Regions from separate parts of the Chromobacterium sp. FG22 genome, predicted to be linked through region 1. Evidence: predicted binding sites of a transcription regulator. Region 1 holds the regulator's gene; each other region holds the start of a gene.

What was found. Region 1 encodes HrcA, which represses chaperone genes, less so after heat shock. Its sites were predicted from a motif close to ATTAGCACTCGNNNNNNNCGAGTGCTAAT; they were not measured.
Region 2: a site for HrcA is predicted at 984-1,012, ahead of rpoH (RNA polymerase sigma factor RpoH). Genes of this name have one in related genera too.
Region 3: a site for HrcA is predicted at 878-906, ahead of ACODSD_RS04380 (co-chaperone GroES). Genes of this name have one in related genera too.

What each region holds. Positions count from the first base shown of each region.
Region 1 is NZ_JBMDJX010000017.1:1,582-3,848, reverse strand. Features, by position in the region: gene recA (recombinase RecA) at 1-135, opposite strand, end outside; gene hrcA (heat-inducible transcriptional repressor HrcA) at 446-1,468, shown strand; gene mltB (lytic murein transglycosylase B) at 1,600-2,267, shown strand, end outside.
Region 2 is NZ_JBMDJX010000011.1:16,577-18,843, forward strand. Features, by position in the region: gene ACODSD_RS12475 (PglL family O-oligosaccharyltransferase) at 1-17, shown strand, start outside; gene rpoH (RNA polymerase sigma factor RpoH) at 90-953, opposite strand; gene ftsX (permease-like cell division protein FtsX) at 1,139-2,047, opposite strand; gene ftsE (cell division ATP-binding protein FtsE) at 2,044-2,267, opposite strand, start outside.
Region 3 is NZ_JBMDJX010000003.1:165,520-167,786, reverse strand. Features, by position in the region: gene ACODSD_RS04385 (MraY family glycosyltransferase) at 1-756, shown strand, start outside; gene ACODSD_RS04380 (co-chaperone GroES) at 965-1,252, shown strand; gene groL (chaperonin GroEL) at 1,303-2,267, shown strand, end outside.

The sequences.
Region 1 (2,267 bases):
CGAGCCGGTGGAGACCACTTGCAGGTTTTCGTTGATCTGGTTGTCGCTCATGCGCATGATCGAACCCTTGCCAAACTGTTTTTCAATTTGGGCAAGGGCCGCGGCCAACGCTTTGCTCTTGTCTTCGGATGCCATGCTGTCTCCAGTGTGGGGGGCGCTAAACAAAATGAATGCTCGGCCAGCGGCGGGCCGTGTCCATGGCGGCGGGGAAAACCCGATGCCGGACAGGGGTTTGCGCGGCGCCGGCGGGCTTGCCCCGTCGCGCTCGCGCTTGCCGCGCCGATAGCCGAAAAGATGCCGTCGATTATCTCATAAAGCCTTGGCCAACGGCAGAGCCGCTTGCCGGCGATACCGTCCTTCGGGACGGGAAACCGCGATCTCGCTTGAAAAAGTTGTGATTGCGACCACTTTTACAAGTGTCCACCCTGTGTACAATGAAGCCATCATGATGAACGAACGCGCGCAACACCTGCTCAAGGTCCTGATCGAACGCTACATCGTCGACGGCCAGCCGGTGGGGTCCAAAACCCTGTCCATGCTGCCCGGCGTCGAGCTGTCGTCCGCGTCCATCCGCAATGTGCTGGCGGAGCTGGAGGCGATGGGGCTGATCGCGGCGCCGCACACCTCGGCCGGCCGGGTGCCCACCGCGCGCGGCTACCGCATGTTCGTCGATCGTCTGCTCACCATCCGGCCTTTGGAAGAGGCGGCGCTGCACGAGCTGGAACTGAATCTGCAGCCGGACAGCCCGCAGCGCATCGCCCAGTCCGCGTCCTCCTTGCTGTCCGAGCTGACGCATTTCGCCGGCGTGATCGTCACGCCGCAGCGCTCCGACATCGCTTTTCGCCAGATCGAATTCCTGCGCCTGTCCGAGCGGCGGGTGCTGATGATCTTGGTGACGTTGGACGGGGACGTGCAGAACCATCTGCTGACCACTGAACGCGATTACACGCCGTCGGAATTGATAGAGGCCGGCAATTTCATCAACCAGCATTACGCCGGCCAGGGGCTGGATCGCATCGCCAGCCGGGTGGCGGACGAGTTGCGTCAGCTGCAGGGCGACATCGCCGAATTGATGTCGGCGGCGATCCGCCTGGGGCAGAGCTCGATGGCGGCCAGCAGCGCCGCGGTGGTGGTGGCCGGCGGCAGCCGGCTGCTGGAGGTGAGCGACCTGTCCGAGGACTTGTCGCGGCTGCGTCAGTTGTTCAGCGTGTTCGAACGCAAGACCGAGCTGCTAAAGCTGCTGAACCAGGGGCGGGAGGCGCAGGGCGTGAACATTTTCATCGGCGAGGAGTCTGGCGTGATGACGCTGGACGAATGCTCGGTGGTGACCGCGCCTTACCGGATCAACGGCCAGGTGGTCGGCGCGCTGGGCGTGGTCGGTCCCACCCGGATGGCTTACGAGCGGGTGATCCCTATCGTCGACATTACCGCGCGCCTGGTGTCCAGCGCCTTGTCGTTCCGGGCCTAACGCCCGTGCGCCGGCCGTGCGCCGGTTTTGGCCGCCGCAAGGCTTGACGCGAGGTCTGCGGCTATAGTTTTCGCGCCGCGTTCGTTCGAGGAGCGCGGCTAAGTCAAAAACGCTTATTCAGAAACCAGCCCATGAAATCTTTGCTTAAACTGGCCCCGTTGGCGGCTCTGTTCTCCTTCCAGCTGGCGCAGGCCGACGCGGCCTTTCTGGCGCGTCCGGACGTGCAGCGCTACATCGACGAGCAAGTGGCCGGCGGCCAGTTCAACCGCCCGGAGCTGGAGGCGGTGTTCGCCAATGTCGAACTCAAGCCCAACATCATCAAGATTCTGGACAAGCCGTCCACCTCGCGCCCCTGGTATCAGTTCCGCAATTCCACGGTGGGGGAAAAGACCATTGCCGACGGCGTGGCGTTCTGGCGCGCCAACGCGGCCGCGCTGACGCGGGCCGAGCAGCAATACGGCGTGGCTCCCGAGTTCATCGTCGCCATCCTGGGCGTGGAGTCCCATTACGGCCGCAACACCGGATCGTTCCGTCTGGTGGACGCCTTGTCCACCATCGGTTTCGATTACCCGCGCCGCGCGGAATTCTTCCGCAAGGAGCTGACCGAGTTCCTGCTGCTGGCCAAGGAGGAGGGCAAGGACCCGCTGACGCTGAAGGGCTCCTACGCCGGCGCGATGGGCTGGCCGCAGTTCATGCCGTCCAGCTTCCGCAAATGGGCGGTGGATTTCGACGGCAGCGGCCACCGCGACATCTGGAGCGATCCGGACGACGCGATCGGCAGCGTGGCCAATTACTTCCA
Region 2 (2,267 bases), on a different contig from region 1:
AGACCATGTTGGAGTAAGCGCTTTCTAGTGCTCGGGACACAAAAAAACCACAGGCTGAGGCCTGTGGTTTTTTATTGAGCGGAAGACGCTTAGCCTTCTATCACCACGCCTTGGCTGAGGGCGGTCTTCATTTTGCCCAAAGCCTTGGCTTCAATCTGGCGGATGCGCTCGGCGGACACGCCGAATTCGGCGGCCAGCTCGTGCAGCGTGGAGCCGCTGTCGTCGGCCAACCAGCGCGCTTCAACGATGCGGCGGCTGCGCGGGTCCAGCGTGGCCAAAGCCTGTTGCAGGCCTTCGGTCTGCAGATGATCGAACGCGCGGCGCTCCATCTCGCGGGTGGGCTCATTGTGATGATCGGCCAGCCAGTCGATCGGCGCGTAGCCGTCGTCGTCGTTGTCGTCCGCCAGCAAGGCGATGTCCTGACCGCTCATGCGGGTTTCCATCTCGCGGACTTCTTCCGGCTTGACGCCCAGATCGGCAGCGATTTGGCGGGCCTCGTTTTCCGACAGCGCGGAGAAACTGCTCTTCATGCTACGCAGGTTGAAGAACAGCTTGCGCTGAGGCTTGGTGGTGGCGATGCGCACCAGGCGCCAGTTGCGCAGGATGAATTCGTGAATCTCGGCCTTGATCCAGTGCACGGCAAAGGAAAACAGGCGCACGCCGCGGTCGGGCTCGAAGCGTTTGACGGCTTTCATCAGGCCGATATTGCCTTCCTGAATCAAGTCGGCTTGCGGCAGGCCGTAACCGGAGTAGCCGCGGGAAATCGATACCACCACGCGCAGGTGCGAGAGCACCAGCTGGCGCGCGGCCTCCAGGTCGTTTTGCTCCTGGAAGCGCGTTGCAAGCTCGTTTTCCTGCTCAGGCGTCAGCATGGGTACGCTGTTCACAGCTTGGATGTATTGCTCCAGGCTGCCGCTGGTGGACGGGACGGGCAAAGCAAATGTTGTGGTCATCTGTATAACTACCTCCTTGGGTAGTGATATGTTAGCACTCGTATATGGAGAGTGCTAGCAATGAAAGGTTCCAGCGTCAATGATTTTTTCTATCGTCTCGATAGTAGCGCAGCCGGTGCGCCGACGCCGTTTGCTCTGATTAACAGTTGTTGCGCCGCTTACATGCGCGTGTAAGCGGCCGCGTTTCATTTGGGTTCTATCTTGCGCAGATGATGGTCGGAGGCGAGGCGGGCGCCCAGCATCGCCAGCAGGGCGGAGACGGCGACGGCGACTGCCAGTTCGATCGGGTTCAGATTGCGCAGTTCCACCCGTTCGCCGTACAACTGGGCGAATTCGCGAATCGCCGGATTGGCCACCGAGGTCAGCCAACCGGTCAGCGCCCAGGCGGCCAAGCCGGCCAGGATGCCTTGCCACATCGCGTGGTACATGAAGGGGCGGCGGATGAAACTGTCCGGCGCGCCTATCAATTTGGACACCTCGATTTCGTCCTGGCGCGCCAGGATTTGCATCCGGATCGCGTTATTGGTCACCAGCACCAGCGCCAGGCCCAGGGCGATGGCCATGAACCAGGTTAGATGCTTGCCCATTTCCACCATGCCGTACAAACGCTTGGCCCAGTCCGCGTCGAATTGCGCCTGTTCCACCATGGGCAGGCCGGAGAGCTCTTTTTGCAGCATCTCCAGCTCACGCGGCTCCAGCGCCTTCGGCGTGACCACGAAGGCGTCCGGCAGCGGATTACTGTCCAGACCGTCGGCCAGGCCCGGCAGGCCGTTGCGCTTTTCCATATCGGCCAGCGCCTTGCTCTTGCTGACGAAGCTGTAGCTCTTGATTTTGGGGTGATGCGTCAGCGTGGAGGTCACCGCGGCCAGGTCCGCCTCTTCCGATGACTGTTCCATGAACAGGGTGACTTGCGGCGTGGCGCTCAGCCGGCCCACCCAGTCTTGCACGCTGCTGACGGCCAGATAAAGCGAGAGTGGCAAGGCCAGCGCCAGCGATAGCATCAGCAAGGTCAGCAGGCTGCCGAAAGGTTGCCGCAGAATCTTGATCAGCGCGAGTTTGGCGCTTTGCCAGTTCAGATAGAGATAATGTTTCATGCGGCAAATTGTCCTTCCCGCAGGCGAATGATTCGGCGGCCGTAGTCTTCCATCAGGGTCTCGTCGTGAGCGGAGATCAATACGGTGACGCCCACTTGGTGGAAGGATTTGAACAATTCCATGATGTCCAGCGCATAGGCGCGGTCCAGGTTGGCGGAAGGTTCGTCGGCCAGCAGGATGCTGGGGCGGTGCACCACGGCGCGGGCGATGCACAGGCGCT
Region 3 (2,267 bases), on a different contig from region 1:
TTAGGTGCTGGACTCCAGCGTTTGGATATCCCTATGCTGGATGGTTTACTGTCGCAATTATGGTTCCTGTCCTTGCTGCTAACTGTTGTAGCGGTTGGAGGAGTTGCACATGCAGTCAATATCATTGACGGGTACAACGGCCTTTCGGGAGTGGTATCAATTTTTATCTGCTTGGCGATAGCGTATGTGGCTTTCAAGGTTCAAGATCCTGTCTTGATGGGCATTTGTTTCGCCATGGTGGGGGCTATTGCCGGTTTCTTGTTCTGGAACTTTCCGCGCGGTCTTATTTTCGCAGGGGATGGTGGTGCTTATCTAGTAGGCTTCATGATTGCAGAAGTGTCTGTGTTGTTGGTCGCACGCCATGAGCAGGTTTCCCCTTGGTTTCCGCTTCTATGTGTCATTTATCCTGTATTTGAGACAATGTTCTCGATTTATCGTCGTAAATTCTTGCAAGGTCGTCGCATTGGTTACCCGGATGCTCTGCACTTGCATCAATTGGTTTATATGCGTCTTGTCCGCTGGATGGTTGGCAGTAAAGATGTTGATCATAAGACCATGCGGAATAGTTTGACATCACCCTATCTGTGGGCTCTGTCTTCCGTATCAGTAGTTCCAGCTATGCTTTTCTGGAACAATACTCCGGTATTGATTGGATTCGTGCTTGCCTTCATGGTTACCTATGTTAAGTTGTATCGCATGATCATCCGCTTCCGTACGCCGCGTTGGATGTTGCTGCGCAGATCCGCTCGCCTATGACTCGGCAGGGGGCGGTCAGAGCAAGTCCCCCGTCTTCCCGTAAACTTTGACCATCCCCAACTATGGGCTTGCAGAAAATTGCTGTGGCAGGCTCTTGAAAACCCTCCCGCTCGTCCCTATCATTAGCACTCGCAGCAGGTGAGTGCTAACGCCCGCCTCAACTCACACAGGTTTCCACTCTCAACAGCCACTGTAACAGGAGAGATCCATGGCAATTCGTCCTTTGCACGACCGTGTTGTTATCAAGCGCCTCGAGGCTGAAGAAAAAACCGCTTCCGGCATCGTTCTGCCGGGCGCAGCCGCAGAAAAACCGGATATGGGCATCGTTTTGGCCATAGGCAATGGCAAGATTCTGGAGAACGGCGAGCGCCGTCCGCTGGAACTGAAGCCTAACGACAAAGTCATTTTCGGCAAGTATTCCGGTCAGGCCGTCAAGGTTGACGGCGATGAAGTCCTCGTGATGCGCGAGGAAGATGTAATGGGCATCGTTGAGTAATCCGACCCACATCTGAACTTTCCCTACTCAGAATTCTGGAGATTTAAAGAATGGCTGCTAAAGACGTAAAGTTTGGTGATTCCGCTCGTGCCAAGATGGTAACCGGCGTCAACATTCTGGCTGATGCCGTTAAAGTGACTCTGGGCCCGAAAGGCCGCAACGTGGTGCTGGACCGCTCCTTCGGCGCGCCGACCATCACCAAGGACGGCGTATCCGTCGCCAAGGAAATCGAACTGAAGGACAAGTTCGAGAACATGGGCGCGCAGATGGTGAAAGAAGTCGCTTCCAAGACTTCCGACGTGGCCGGCGACGGCACCACCACCGCCACCGTGCTGGCTCAAGCCATCGTGTTGGAGGGCATGAAGTACGTTGCCGCCGGCATGAACCCGATGGACCTGAAGCGCGGCATCGACAAGGCCGTTGCCTCGCTGGTGGGTGAGATCGCCAAGATCGCCAAGCCGTGCGCCACCACCAAGGAAATCGCTCAGGTTGGCTCCATCTCCGCCAACTCCGATTCCGACATCGGCGACATCATCGCCAATGCCATGGAAAAAGTGGGCAAGGAAGGCGTGATCACCGTTGAAGACGGCAAGAGCCTGAACAACGAACTGGACGTGGTGGAAGGCATGCAGTTCGACCGCGGCTACCTGTCCCCGTACTTCATCAACAACCAGGACAAACAGATTGCCGCTCTGGACAATCCCTTCATCCTGCTGTTCGATAAGAAAATCTCCAATATCCGCGATCTGCTGCCGGTTCTGGAGCAAGTGGCCAAGTCCGGCCGCCCGCTGCTGATCATCGCAGAAGACGTGGAAGGCGAAGCGCTGGCCACTCTGGTGGTCAACACCATCCGCGGCATCCTGAAAGTGGTAGCCGTTAAAGCCCCGGGCTTTGGCGATCGTCGCAAAGCCATGTTGCAGGATATCGCCTTCCTGACCGGCGGCACCGTGATTGCCGAAGAAGTGGGCCTGACCCTGGAAAAAGCTTCGCTGGAAATGCTGGGCCAAGCCAAGCG